2 regions of the Limosilactobacillus panis genome follow, and region 1 is predicted to be linked to the other one. Evidence: predicted binding sites of a transcription regulator. Region 1 holds the regulator's gene; the other holds the start of a gene.
The links. The regulator HrcA, encoded in region 1, represses chaperone genes, less so after heat shock. The targets are predictions, from matches to a motif close to TTAGCACTCNNNNNNNNNGAGTGCTAA.
Positions count from the first base shown of each region.

Region 1 (7,236 bases):
TTATCAAGGTTAGCACGGTTGTTACGATCAATCGTAATCGGGGCAAACCAATAGTCGACCGCGTTACCATTTCCCCGAGCATCATTTGTGTAGCGACTAACAATCTGCACCTGGTTTAACTCTGCCAGGCCCTTACTAAGGTCAAAGCTCGTATTAAAGCCCGATTGGCCCGCACCATATACATTATGAACCCGTTGGACATCTGCGCGGGGTACAGCCTGGTCAGTCACGTTTTGTCGGCCAATCTCCTGGTTAGTTGCCTTATTGACGGCAATAATGTAGTGGTAAGGGCGGTCCTTAGCAGCGTTGGTAGCGTGCCAGCCACTCACGGTCAACTGTCCTTGCTCATTAATCTGGGCACGGTCAAGGTTAGCGTAGTTACCCTGGTCAGCATGGTCGTAGTTTGTATTCTGTACCGGTGCTGACTGATCTTCAACAGGCGCTGTTTGATTTGGTTGAGTTTGTTAGCCAGTCGCCACTACTGGTGCTGGCCTAGTATCGGCGGCAAAACTATTAGTTTGACTTAGCCAAAGAACAAAGCCGCAGCTGGTCATTGCCAGACAGCCAGCAGCAATCTTCTTTGCACGATTGAAATCGATTAACATTGTCTAATCCCCCAATAATAACATATTCTTTATTATTATACTCCTTTATGAAAGCGGTAACTAAAAAAAGCCAGGAAACCGGACACCTTGTCCCATTTTCTGGCTTAATTATTATTATATTAACGATCCTCAAAGGCGTCCTTAAGCTTATCTAAGACGGATTTTTTGACGCCCTTGACATCCTCACCACTGGCCGCAGCGAAGGCCATCATCGCCTCCCGTTGCCGTTTATTGAGGTTCTTCGGTGTTTTGACGTGGACAGTAACCTGCTCATCACCAGTCCCCTTACCATTCAAGTAAGGAACACCCTTCCCCCGTAAGCGGAAGTTGGTCTCGGATTGCGTTCCAGCAGGAACCTTTAGGTCAACGTCACCATGAACGGTCTTAACCTTGATTTCGTCCCCCAGTGCAGCTTGGGCAAACGAAATATCCCGGTCAACGTAAATAGTAGTGCCATCACGCCGGAAGTCTCGACTCGGGGTAACTCTGAAGACAATGTATAGGTCACCAGCCGGTCCACCGTTTTCACCAGCATCACCCTGGCCTTCAAGGCGCATCTGCTGGCCATCATCAACCCCAGCGGGAACTTTAACTTCCAGCTCGTGCTTTGCATGAACATGCCCACTACCGTGGCAGGTCTGGCACTGATCAGCAGCTTTAATTACCTTACCAGTCCCGTGACACTCTGGACAAGTGGTTTGGGTCTGCATACTCCCCAGAGGTGTCCGCCGTACAGTGACGATTACACCGCTTCCGCCACACCGTTTACAAGTCGTCGCGGACTTACCTGGTTTGGCACCGGTCCCGTGACAGGTTTTACATTGCTCATCACGATCGTACTTAATGGTCGTCGTTTTCCCAAAAATGGCATCCATAAACTTCAGCGTCATGGCATACTGGAGGTCCCGACCCTGACGCGGGGCAGTCGGGTTAGGCCGCCGACTGCCGCCACCACCAAAGAATTGGCTGAAGATATCATCAAAGCCACTGGCGCCGCCAAAGCCCTGACTACTAAAGCCGCCATTGCCAAAGCCACCAAAACCTTGGCCCGCTCCGGCCTGTGGACCAGCAGAACCAAACTGATCATACTGGGCCCGCTTTTGCGAATCACTTAAGACATCGTAAGCTTCATTAATCTTCTTAAATTTTTCTTCCGCACCAGGTGCATGGTTTACATCCGGGTGGTACTTAGCAGCGAGTCGCCGGTAAGCGTGTTTAATATCTGCTTCCGAGGCATCTTTTGAGACACCTAAAACATCGTAATAGTTTTCTTCTGCCATTTATATCCCTCACAACTTAATTGCTTGTATAGTTATACCACAGATCGGAAACGAAAGTAAAAGCCAAAGTCCTAAACTGTGGCCTTTGGCTTTTACAATGCATCTAGCAATTAGAAATTACTTCTTGTCGTCTGGGGTAACATCCTTGAAGTCACCATCAACGGTGTTGCCATTATCATTGCCCTTTTGGTTACCGTTATTGCCGGCATTGCCAGTAGGGTTTGCACCGCCCTGGGCATTCCCTTGAGCTCCTTGGGCCTGCTTGTAAAGCTTGACACTCAAGTCTTGGATAACCTTGTTGAGAGCGTCCTTCTTGGCCTTCATGTCATCAAGGTTACCGCTTTTCTTGGCCTTCTTCAGGTCGTCACGAGCACTTTCGGCCTTCTTGATGTCTTCGTCAGGAACCTTGCCCTTAACTTCCTTTAAGGTCTTGTCAACTTGGAAGAGTTCTTGGTCGACCTCATTCTTCAAGTCAACTTCTTCCTTCTTCTTCTTGTCGGCTTCAGCGTGTTCTTCGGCATCCTTCTTCATCCGTTCGATTTCTTCGTCGGACAGACCAGAGTTGGACTTGATAACAATCTTTTGTTCCTTACCAGTTCCCATGTCCTTGGCAGAAACGTTAACAATCCCGTTCTTATCAATGTCGAAGGTAACCTTAATTTGAGGAACACCACGAGGAGCAGCTGGAATGTCTGTCAGCTGGAAGTTCCCTAAGGTCTTGTTGTCGGCTGCCATTGGCCGTTCACCCTGAAGAACGTGAATATCAACGGCAGATTGATTATCAGCGGCCGTTGAGAAAATCTGACTCTTGGATGTTGGAATGGTCGTGTTCCGGTCAATCAACTTGGTGAAGACCCCACCCATGGTTTCAATACCAAGAGAAAGTGGTGTAACATCAAGTAGAACAACATCCTTAACATCACCGGTCAGAACCCCACCTTGGATAGCTGCACCAAGGGCAACGGCTTCATCAGGGTTGATGGAGTGGTTTGGTTCCTTACCAGTCAATTCCTTAACCATTTCTTGAACAGCTGGAATCCGGGTTGAACCACCGTTTAGGATAACCTCATCAATGTCATCAAATGAAAGGTCCGCATCCTTCAAAGCGTTCAATACTGGTTGCTTCGTCCGTTCAACCAGGTCATTAGTCAACTGGTTGAATTGGGCCCGGGTCAAACTCTTCTCCAAGTGCAGTGGACCATTTTCACCGGATGAAATGAATGGCAGGCTGATTTGAGCTTCTTGAACACCGGAAAGGTCCTTCTTCGCCTTTTCAGCGGCATCCTTCAACCGTTGCAAAGCCATCTTATCTTTAGAAAGATCAATCCCATGTTCCTGCTTAAAGCCGTCAATTAACCAGTCCATAATCTTTTGGTCGAAGTCATCCCCACCAAGGTGCGTGTCACCGTTAGTAGAAAGAACTTGGAAGACCCCGTCACCTAATTCCAAAATGGAGACATCAAACGTCCCACCACCAAGGTCGTAAACCAGAATCTTTTCATCCTTGTCCTTCTTGTCCAGACCGTAAGCCAGAGAAGAAGCAGTTGGTTCGTTGATAATCCGCTTAACGTCCAAGCCAGCGATCTTTCCGGCATCCTTAGTGGCTTGCCGTTGGGCATCGTTGAAGTAGGCAGGTACTGTAATAACAGCCTTGTTAACGGTGTCGCCAATGTAATCTTCCGCATACTTCTTGATGTATTGAAGAATCATTGCGGAGATTTCTTGTGGCGTGTACTTCTTGCCATCTACTTCAACTGTGTAGCCGGCTTCACCCATATGACTCTTGATAGAAGAAATCGTGTTCGGGTTAGTAATTGCTTGTCGCTTGGCAACTTCACCAACTTGGGTTTCACCATTCTTAAATGAAACAACGGATGGCGTTGTCCGACTTCCTTCTGGGTTAGTAATAATCTTGGGCTCGTTACCTTCCATAACGGCAACGGCGGAGTTAGTAGTACCTAAATCAATACCAATAATCTTGTTACTTGCCATTGTTTATCCCCTCTCTTATATTTTTATTGTGCCACAACAACCATTGCAGGACGCAGAACCCGGTCCTTCAGCTGGTAACCAGCTTGCAAGACTTTGACAACCGTTTCCGGTTTTTGATCACCCTTTACTGGGACGGTTTGAACCGCTTGGTGCAAGGTCGGATCAAAAATCTTTCCTTCTGCGGGGATCTCAGTGACCCCATGGTCCTTTAAGGCTGCCGTTAAGTGGTCGTGGACCATTTGAATACCCTTTTTTAGTTGTTGGCCATTTTCATCTTTAACTTCAATCGTGAGTGCCCGCTTAAGGTTATCAAGAACGGGAAGAACACTCTTTGCCAGGTCCTGACCATCATACTTCAAGATCTGGGCGCGTTCCTTATTAAAGCGGGTCGTCATATTTTGAATTTCCGCTTCGGCACGTAGATACTTGTCATCTTTATCCGCAAGTTGTTTTTTCAAGTCATCCACTTGCTTTTGCAACTTTTCACAGCGGTGGTGGCACTGACCCTTGTGGCCACCATGGTGTTCAGCTTTATTATCAGTCTGAGCAGCTTTGCCATCAGCTTTTGGCTGCTCTTCCTGCTTTTGCTTTTCTTCTTTTGCCAAATGACTCGCCTCCTATGAATCGTAATAGTGTCGGTAAAAGTCAAGTAGTCGCTTGGCTAACTCCTGACGAAAGGCATTTACAATTCCAATCGTCCGTGAGTAAGGCATCCTCGTGGGCCCTAAAACAGCAATGATTCCCTTACCATACTGGTCGACATCATAGCTTGCCGTAATTAGACTATAATCCTTTAACACCTGGTCCTTAGCAATTTCCGAGCCAATCCTGACGTTGACATCCTTATCATCAGATCCCGTGTCAAGAAGGTGCGACAACTCATCATTTTGATCAATTAGGCTATATAACACCTGCAGGGCTTGCGGATCTTGGTTATTAGAAAATCCCAAGATGTTAAGCCGCCCGCCGACAAAGAAGCGTTCCCGAGCGGCCCGGGAAACAACGTTGTCAAACAAGTCCAAGAAGCCGTCAGAACCATGCATATATTGCATGATCCGCTTTGGGATGTCATCATTCAGCCGTTTAACTACTTCAGTCAGCGGTCGCCCGACCAACTGATCATTAATCATCCTGATTACCGCTTGGAGTGCATCGGTATCAAAATTACGTGGCAGGGTAAACGACTGACTCTCGACGTCCCCACTGTCGGTAACCAAAATGGCAATCACCTTATGGTTACCCAACGGGACCACCCGAAAACCACTTAACCGGACATCGGGCTTTAGGGTAAATGCTGTGTAAGAAGTCAGGTCTGACAAGATATCTGCTGAATGCGAAACAATCTCATCAATCTTTTGAAAACTCGTCCCTAAAGAATTCTGGATAACAACCAGGTCATTATCCGTGAGCGCATTTGCATCCAGCAGATGATCGACGTAGTATCGGTAGCCACGCTTTGAAGGCACCCTCCCCGAGGACGAATACTCTTTTTTGATTAGCTGGTGATCTTCTAATACCGCCATCTCATTCCGGATTGTTGCTGAACTAACCTTAAATGGTAACTTTTCAGCGAGGTGCTTTGATCCTACCGGTTGACCGGTTGAGGTGTATTGACGTACAATCGCTTGCAGGATTGCCTTTTGTCGTTGTGTTAGCATTTTGATCACATCCCTTTTTTAGCACTCTTTAGGGCTAAGTGCTAAACACACTTAATAATATACCAATCACCTGTTTAAAAGTCAAGGAATGTCAAATTAAATCTAAGGAGATTTTACAATTGAGTACAGACAACCACCGTTACGTTCAACCTCATAATGCTCAAGAGGCCATGGAGCTCATCCAACGGCTCTTCAACAAGTACCGAAGTGCCCCATTAACCAACGAGCTGCTTGCCTACCATAATAACCTCATCTATCGTCTCCAATCCGATATCAAGGACGCTGCAAAAAAGGAGGGCAGTCCAAAGCGGGTTAAGGAGATCGACCAGATGACTAACATCATGCGCTCATGGACTAACCTCCGCTTAACCGGCCACCCATTTCACGGTAAAATGCACCACTTCCGATTGGTTACCACGGATGGGCCGAAGTTTAAACGGCAGGTCCACAAGATTCACCAGGGCAACAACCACCGGGCTAGTCGTCACTAGGGATTTTTTTGGGGGTGGAGAAACGAAAGGGCCCCAGTTAATATTACAGCACAGTACCCAAAGAGGACTTTAGCATTCGGGAAATCCGAATACTAAAGTCCTCTTTGTCCTTTCTAAAGGCTCACTCTTTTAATGAATTATCTGGCTTGTAATTGCTGGTGGTGCCTGCACGACCTGACGTGCCACTTGTTCATCATGCTTTATTTGTGCCACTAAACTAGTAGCATCCGCAAATTTTTGCTCACCACGAAGGTATTGGTACCAGCGAACCGTTACCTCTTCGCCGTAAACCATTTGGTCAAAGTCAAATAGGTAAATCTCAACGGTCAGCTGGTTGTGGTCACCAAAGGTAATATTATGGCCAACACTGGCCATCCCCCCGTACCAGTTTTCACCAATTTTAACATTAACCGCGTACACACCAATTCCTGGTATCCTCTCCCGTGATGGTGTCTCCACATTGATTGTGGGGAAGCCCAGGGTCCGGCCTCGAGCAAGGCCATGGACGACCAACCCCGTGGTCTGGTAATAGTAGCCTAATTCTTGGTTAGCAGTCTGAACGTCCCCGCGGTCAATTGCCTTCCGGATTGCCCGGGAACCAACCTTCTTGGTCGTGCCCGGATCAGTAAATTTAGGAACTGTTACCACAGTGAACCGGCCTCGCGCATAGGCAGGCAGGTTCGTCATAGTAGCAATTTTAGCCGGACCATAGGTGTGGTCAAAACCCGCCACCACGACTTGGCTATGAAAAGCGACGAGATAGTGGTCGACAAATTCTTGGGGAGTCTGGTTGGCAAAACTCGAGGTAAAACTAACTAGGTACACCAAGTCAACGCTGAGCTGTTTTAAAAGGGCTAACTTCCGGTCAGTAGTGGAAAGGTATTTAAAGCCGCCGGGATATTGCCGGTAAACAACTCCTGGTGCGTGACCATAGGTTAGGACTGCCAAGGGTAACTTCCGCTGGTCAGCAATTTGCCGTGCCCGCCGGATGACCGCTTGATGGCCACGGTGGACCCCATCGAAGAACCCCATCGCCAGCACTACCGGGCCGTCAGGAATTAATTGCTTGTTGATTGGGTGGTGTATTTTTATAACCTGCAATGTTGGGCCTCCTAGTTCGTCAAAAACATCTTTGTTGGCTGATAGGCGTGGTGGTGTGCATCAAAGTGGTAAAGCGCCTTAACTTGGTGACCATACTTGAGGACCAGCT
Region 1 covers NZ_CP081855.1:982,998-990,233, reverse strand. The annotation lists gene KZE55_RS04820 (L,D-transpeptidase) at 1-329, opposite strand, end outside; gene KZE55_RS04815 (hypothetical protein) at 465-605, opposite strand; gene dnaJ (molecular chaperone DnaJ) at 725-1,885, opposite strand; gene dnaK (molecular chaperone DnaK) at 2,003-3,877, opposite strand; gene grpE (nucleotide exchange factor GrpE) at 3,901-4,482, opposite strand; gene hrcA (heat-inducible transcriptional repressor HrcA) at 4,495-5,535, opposite strand; gene KZE55_RS04790 (hypothetical protein) at 5,706-6,026, shown strand; gene ribF (riboflavin biosynthesis protein RibF) at 6,156-7,127, opposite strand; gene truB (tRNA pseudouridine(55) synthase TruB) at 7,139-7,236, opposite strand, start outside.

Region 2 (7,236 bases), 370 kb from region 1:
CACCTTCAAAAGATTGTCCTTTCCTATGAACCGAGTTGGGCAGTGGGCAGTAGCCAAACCGCTAATCCCAAGGTTGCTCAGCAGGGCTGTCAGCGGATTCGACAAACCGTTTGTAACCTGTATGGTAGCCTGCTAGCCGACCAGGTACGGATTCTCTATGGGGGAAGCGTAAATCCGCAAAATATTAGTGCCATCATGGCCCAACCGGATGTAGATGGTGCCCTTATTGGTCGTGCTAGCTTGCGGCCCGATGACTTCTTGGAAATGGTGAACTGGCAACAACCAGTTTCAAATGTGATGTAAGAAAGGAAATAACATAATGGCATACTTTGATAATGGTAACAAGATTTTTGCGGACGCCCGGGCAAAGCACTACGCGGTCGGGGCCTATAATATAAATAATTTGGAGTGGACTCGGGCAATTTTACGGGCAGCAAATGAAACTAAGACGCCCGTCCTGGTCCAGGTATCAATGGGAGCGGCAAAGTACATGGGCGGCTTTAAGTTTGTCCGTGACATGGTTGCTGACCAGATGGACGCGATGAACATTACAGTCCCGGTAATTTTGAACCTTGACCATGGTGACTATGATGCCGCCATGAAATGTATTGAACTCGGTTACTCCTCAGTGATGTATGATGGACATAAGTTACCGGTAAAGGAGAACTATGCGCGGACAAAGGAAGTCGTCCGTGCGGCCCACCAGCGGGGAATTTCCGTCGAGGCCGAAATCGGCAAGGTTGGTGAGAACCAAGACACTAATAGTGGGGAACTGGCTTCAGTGGAGGATGCCCGGGCGTTTGCCGGCCTGGGAGTCGACAAGCTGGCGTGTGGAATTGGTAATATCCATGGAATCTATCCCGCTGGCTGGCGGGGCCTGGACTTTAACCGCCTCGCTGCCATTGCGGATGCTGTTGATATTCCCCTTGTCCTGCATGGCGGCTCAGGAATCCCCAAGGAACAGGTTCAAAAGGCAATTTCAATGGGAATTGCAAAGGTGAATATCAACACTGAGTTCCAGTTGGCCTTTCAAGATGCCACCCGGGCCTATATTGAGGCGGCCCGCGACCTTGACAAGGACCACAAGGGATATGACCCGCGGAAGTTGCTCTTACCGGGGACGGAAGCAATTACCAATAAGATGAAGGAAATGATCGAGTGGCTGGGGACCCCCGCGGTCGCTTAATCAACTTGTGGAGGAAGAATAACGATGGCAACAACTGTATATTTTATTCGACACGGGGAGACCTACTTTAATCGCTTTGCCCGGCTCCAGGGGTGGTCAGATACCCCATTGACCGCTAAGGGACACGATGACGCGGTCAAAATCGCCAAGGTGCTGGCACCATTGAAGATTGACTACTTCTTTTCCAGTGATTTGAAGCGGGCGATTGACACCGCCCAAATCATAATTGACCAGCTTAAATTCCCTAATATCAGTCACCCAACGCAGAAAAAATACTTTCGGGAGGTCTTCTACGGGTCATTCGAAGGGCACAGTAATGAAGAGGGGGCAATTTGGGCCAGTTACCTCGGCGGCAAACGGTTCCGCCGGATTGGTGATTTAGTGGCTGAGTTTGGGGTCAAGAAGGCCCATGATCTTCTCAAGCAGGCCGACCCGGCCCACCTGGCTGAGGATAGTGCCGAGTTGGACCAACGGGTAGGTCAGATGCTCGATCTCTTCGCATCTTTGCCGCCAGAAAGTAATGTCGTTGTTGCTAGTCATGGTTCTATCATTCAGTACCTGGCGACGGTGTTTGGTAATCGGGATCAGTACGAAAACCCCGCTAATGGGGCATTAATGAAGTTAATTATCAAAGACCACCACGCACGCGTGGCGGGCTATAATCAGTTCGCAATTTAATAGAAAAAGCGGGAAGGAAATCCACAAAGGTTTCCTTCCCGCTTGCATTTTTTCAATTCAGTAATCAAATTACTTCAAGCTGGAGTTGTTTTCCATGATCCCGTCAAGCAGACCGTAGTCAACCGCTTCTTGAGCGGTTAAGTAGTGGTCACGTTCAGTATCACGGTTGATCTTTTCAATTGGTTGACCAGAATTCTTTGCCAAGATGCCGTTAATCATCTTCCGGGTCTTCAGAATTTCGGTTGCCGCAATTTCAATTTCAGTTTGTTGACCTTGAGCGCCACCAGATGGCTGGTGAATCAAGACTTGGGAGTGTGGTAAGCCGAACCGCTTACCCTTTGTTCCGGATGAAACCAGGACACTGGCCATTGAAGCCGCCATCCCGATAACGATTGTTTGCACATCTGACTTGATAAAGTTCATCGTGTCGTAGATGGCCATTCCGGAAGTAACAACACCACCAGGTGAGTTAATGTATAGGTAAATGTCTTTAGTTGAGTCTTGCGCATCCAGGAAGAGGAGCTGCGCAACAATTGAGTTTGCCATGTCGTCTTCGATTGGACCAGAAAGCATGATAATCCGGTCCTTCAGAAGCCGTGAGTAGATATCATAGGCACGTTCGCCACGTGAAGACTGCTCAATGACAGTTGGAACTAAGTTCATATTGTGGCCTCCTTGTTAATTAGCACTCGTTAGCAATAGTTGCTAACTGATATTAATACTATACTCGATTGGTCAAAAAAGGTCAAATAATTTACCACCTATTTATACTGACCGCTAATATTATGCCATTTTCACCCATAACAAGGAAGAAAGATGATTGACCTTTATCATTATTTAATAAAGTGTAAATAAAAAAGCTGGCCAACGCGGGCCAGCTGCTGGTATTTATTATTTCTTATTAATGTTAGCGCATAACAGGCTCAACTCAGCATTAGCACTTTGGTGGTCAAGGGCCTTCCAATCAGTGGTGGTTACAAAAACATTTAATTCGTTAGTATTAGTCATAATAAAATCCTCCTAGAGCAGTCAGTTATTTTATTTCTTTTTAAGTTCGCTCTTTAAGTTCATTTAGAATAGTACACTAAATTGGTCTGATTTGCAATACCTAATATAGCAATATTTTTCAAGATATTTTATAAATTGGTCTAGGCTGTTATCCTGAAGTGCTGTCTGGTAAGGGTTGTCGTTTCTCAGAAAATGATGGTTACTAGAGAGAAAATTCATCGTTAGGGAGCATAATTTTGTCAGGACTTGCTTTTTATACCGTAGCCCGGTATAATTGGAACGTTAATTCATTTACGAACACAATAAGGAGGCATATAGCTATGCGTAAAGCACACCCATACGGCGTACAAGGCCGTCGCCCAGTTGCTCCTAAGTACAAGCGAGCATTAAAAGAAAAGAAGATTGAAGCTATTCGTAAGTGGGCTAAGGAAAAGCCAGCTGAAGAAAAGTAAAAAGTAATTTTAATATAAAAAGGAGGGTAGGAAACGCAGAGAAGCGTTTCCTACCCTCCTTTTTTCGGGGTTCGCTTTGTAAAATAAAAAAGCTGGCGGAAGATAAATCCGTCAGCTTTTCTTAAACAAAAGTGCGCCCCCCGAGAGTCGAACTCGGATCTCGAGAACCGGAATCTCACGTGCGATCCATTACACTAAGGGCGCGTCAACGAATACTATAATATCTTATCCAATATTAAAATGCAAGCATTATTTGAATTTTTTAATCAAGATAACGTTTTCACAAGAAAAAACTAAATTTCTGAGGTGATTGAATAGACAATTCCAAACAAGATGAGTATTATTAAGAGCGTAAGGCTTTGTACCTTGTCTGACGGAATAGTGTGGTGGTTTTCAACCATTAATTTCGTTAGATGAGACACTTATTATGTTTTTCCTAAAGGAGGAATTTGCAGTATGACTGTAAAAATTGGTATTAATGGTTTCGGCCGTATCGGTCGTTTAGCATTCCGTCGTATTCACGAACTCAACACTGATGACATTGAAGTTGTTGCTATTAACGACTTGACTTCACCAGAAATGTTGGCTTACCTGCTTAAGTACGACTCAACCCAAGGCCGGTTTAACGGTGAAGTTTCCGCTACTGACAAGGGTATCGTTGTTGATGGTAAGGAATACCCTGTATACGCAGAACGTGACGCACGTAACATTCCTTGGGTAAAGAACGACGGTGTTGACTTTGTCCTTGAATGTACTGGTTTCTACACTTCTGCAGAAAAGTCACAAGCACACTTGGATGCCGGCGCAAAGCGTGTTCTGATTTCCGCACCTGCTGGTAACATTCCAACTGTTGTTCCTGGTGTTAACTTGGATACTTTAAAGGCTGATGACAAGATTGTTTCAGCGGGTTCTTGCACCACTAGTTGCCTTGCCCCAATGGCATACTTCCTTAACAAGAACTTCGGTATCAAGGTTGGTACGATGACTACTATCCACGCTTACACTGGTAGCCAAGCTGTCCTTGACCAACCACGTGGCAAGAAGTTCCGTAACAACCGTGCTGCAGCTATTAACACTATTCCTCACTCAAGTGGTGCTGCTAAGGCTATCGGCCTGGTTATTCCTGAATTGAACGGTAAGCTTTCTGGTCACGCACAACGTGTTGCTGTTCCTACTGGTTCTTTGACTGAACTTGTTTCTGTTCTGAACAAGAAGGTCACTGTTGACCAAGTTAACGACGCTATGAAGGAAGCTACTAAGAACAACCCTGCTTACGGTTATACTGAAGACCCAATCGTATCTAGTGATATCATTGGTTCTACTTTCGGTTCTGTATTTGACCCATCTCAAACTGAAATCATGGAAGCTGAAGATGGTACTCAATTAGTTAAGACCGTTGCATGGTACGACAACGAAAACGGCTTTACTAGCAACATGATTCGGACCCTGCTTCACTTTGCTGAACTCTAATCCGACATTTAGCTAAAAGTACTAAACAAAAGGTGGGAGGAGGAAACTCCAACCACTTTTTTTCTTAAAGGAGGAGCTAATAAACATGGCTAAACTTACTGTTGAAGATTTACCATTAGAAGGTAAAAAAGTATTAATGCGTGTTGATTTTAACGTGCCGATTAAGGATGGCGTTGTTGGTGATGACAACCGAATCGTGGCTGCTTTGCCAACGATCAAGTATGTCATTGAACACGGTGGTCGGGCAATCCTCTTCTCCCACTTAGGTCGGGTTAAGATGGAGGAAGACAAGCCAGGCCTGTCAATGCGCCCGGTTGCTGAACGGCTTTCCAACCTACTGAATAAGCCAGTTACCTTTGTTCCTGTAACTGAAGGTAAGCAACTCGAAGATGCCATTGACAACATGAATAACGGTGATGTTCTACTGGTTCAAAACACCCGTTATGAAGATGTTAAGGATGGCAAATATGTCAAGCGTGAATCTGGTAACGACCCTGAATTAGGTAAGTACTGGGCTTCACTCGGTGATGTCTTCATTAATGATGCCTTTGGTACTGCTCACCGGAAGCATGCTTCTAACGTTGGAATTGCCACCAACATGCCAGGCAAGGCTGCCGCTGGTTACCTGATGGAAAAGGAAATCAAGTTCTTGGGGAACGCTGTTGATGACCCACAACGCCCATTCATTGCTATCCTTGGTGGTGCCAAGGTTTCTGACAAGATTGGTGTTATTGACCACTTGTTAGACAAGGCTGATAAGATCATCATTGGTGGTGGGATGGCTTACACCTTCTACGCTGCCAAGGGAATTAAGGTTGGTAACTCCTTAGTTGAAAAGGACAAGATTGATGTTGCCAAGGAAATCCTGGATAAGGCTGGCGACAAGCTGGTACTACCAGTTGACAATGTGGTTGCTGACAAGTTTAATAATGACGCCAACACCAAGGTTGTTGAAGGCGATATTGACGATGGCTGGATGGCCCTTGACATTGGCCCTAAGACTATCAAACTGTATGAAGACGTTCTAAAGGACGCCAAGACGGTTGTTTGGAACGGCCCAATGGGTGTCTTTGAAATGTCTAATTTTGCTAAGGGAACACTGGAAATCGGAAAGTTCCTCGGTACCCTAGACGACGCAACTACCATCGTTGGTGGCGGGGACTCCACTGCTGCCGTTAAGCAGTTGGGTGTTGCTGACAAGTTGACCCACATTTCTACTGGTGGTGGTGCTTCACTGACCTACCTCGAAGGGAAGACTTTGCCAGGAATTGCCGCAATTTCTGAAAAATAATTGATTAGACAAGAGGACACTTTTGGCCTCCTGTGATAATAAATAAGGTTCCACCGCTGAAGATTGTGAAGCGGTGGAACCTCTTTATGTAATGTCCAGGAAATTTAAGAACGGCAACGTGGGCAGTTACTCAAGGGTACTGATCACCCACCAAAATAGGGGGGATTTTATGCGTATTCCGATTATTGCCGGTAACTGGAAAATGAACAAGACCGTTGATGAAGCCGTTACGTTTGTTAAAGAAATTAAGGATCGGCTGCCACCAGCTAACCAATTGCAAACGGCCCTGGCGGCACCAACTCTGTGCCTGATGCCAATGATGCGGGCGGCAACCGGTTCACCACTGAAATTAATGGCGGAAAACTGTTTTTACAAGAATGCTGGGGCCTATACGGGGGAAACGAGTCCTTTTGCTCTGTACCAGGCAGGAATCCACCATGTTATTCTTGGCCATTCTGAACGCCGGAAGTATTTTCATGAGGACGATGAACTGATCAATAAAAAGGTGAAAGCGGCTCTTGACAATGGCCTCTGCCCGATTGTCTGCTGTGATGACACGATGGGACGCCGGATTGCTAAGGATGATAAGGTCCACTGGGTTGTCGGCCGGATTCTTGCTGACTTAAAGGGACTAACCACCAACGATATTCGTAAAGTTACCGTTGCCTATGAGCCCAGCTGGGCAATTGGTAGTGGTCAGAGTGCCAATCCTGACCAGGCTGAGGAGGGGTGTTACCTGATTCGCCAAACAATTAGCGATATGTACGGTGATGCGGTGGCCGATGACGTCCGGATTCTTTACGGTGGGAGTGTCACTCCAGAAAACACCAGTGCACTGATGGCGACCGCTGATATTGATGGTGTCCTTGTTGGTGCGGATAGTCTGGACGCAGAAACTTTTTTAGAAATAGTTAACCATTAAATGCTTGTTTTTAGTTGTGCAAAATAATACAATGTTAATGAAGTAGCGCGATTGCTATCGAATTTAAGACAGAGGAGAGATTCATCAAATGTCACTTATTACAGATATTTATGCACGTGAAGTTCTTGATTCACGTGGTAACCCAACCGTTGAAGCTGAAGTTTATACTGAAGCTGGCGGTGTTGGCCGTGGAATTGTTCCATCAGGTGCTTCTACTGGTGAACACGAA
Region 2 covers NZ_CP081855.1:614,799-622,034, forward strand. The annotation lists gene tpiA (triose-phosphate isomerase) at 1-303, shown strand, start outside; gene fba (class II fructose-1,6-bisphosphate aldolase) at 320-1,186, shown strand; gene KZE55_RS02810 (histidine phosphatase family protein) at 1,211-1,864, shown strand; gene clpP (ATP-dependent Clp endopeptidase proteolytic subunit ClpP) at 1,934-2,527, opposite strand; gene KZE55_RS10225 (hypothetical protein) at 3,193-3,324, shown strand; tRNA gene KZE55_RS02820 (tRNA-Arg) at 3,457-3,528, opposite strand; gene gap (type I glyceraldehyde-3-phosphate dehydrogenase) at 3,781-4,794, shown strand; gene KZE55_RS02830 (phosphoglycerate kinase) at 4,880-6,085, shown strand; gene tpiA (triose-phosphate isomerase) at 6,255-7,007, shown strand; gene eno (phosphopyruvate hydratase) at 7,096-7,236, shown strand, end outside.
Region 2: clpP (ATP-dependent Clp endopeptidase proteolytic subunit ClpP) is a predicted target of HrcA. The motif match lies at 2,547-2,573, and genes of this name have one in related genera.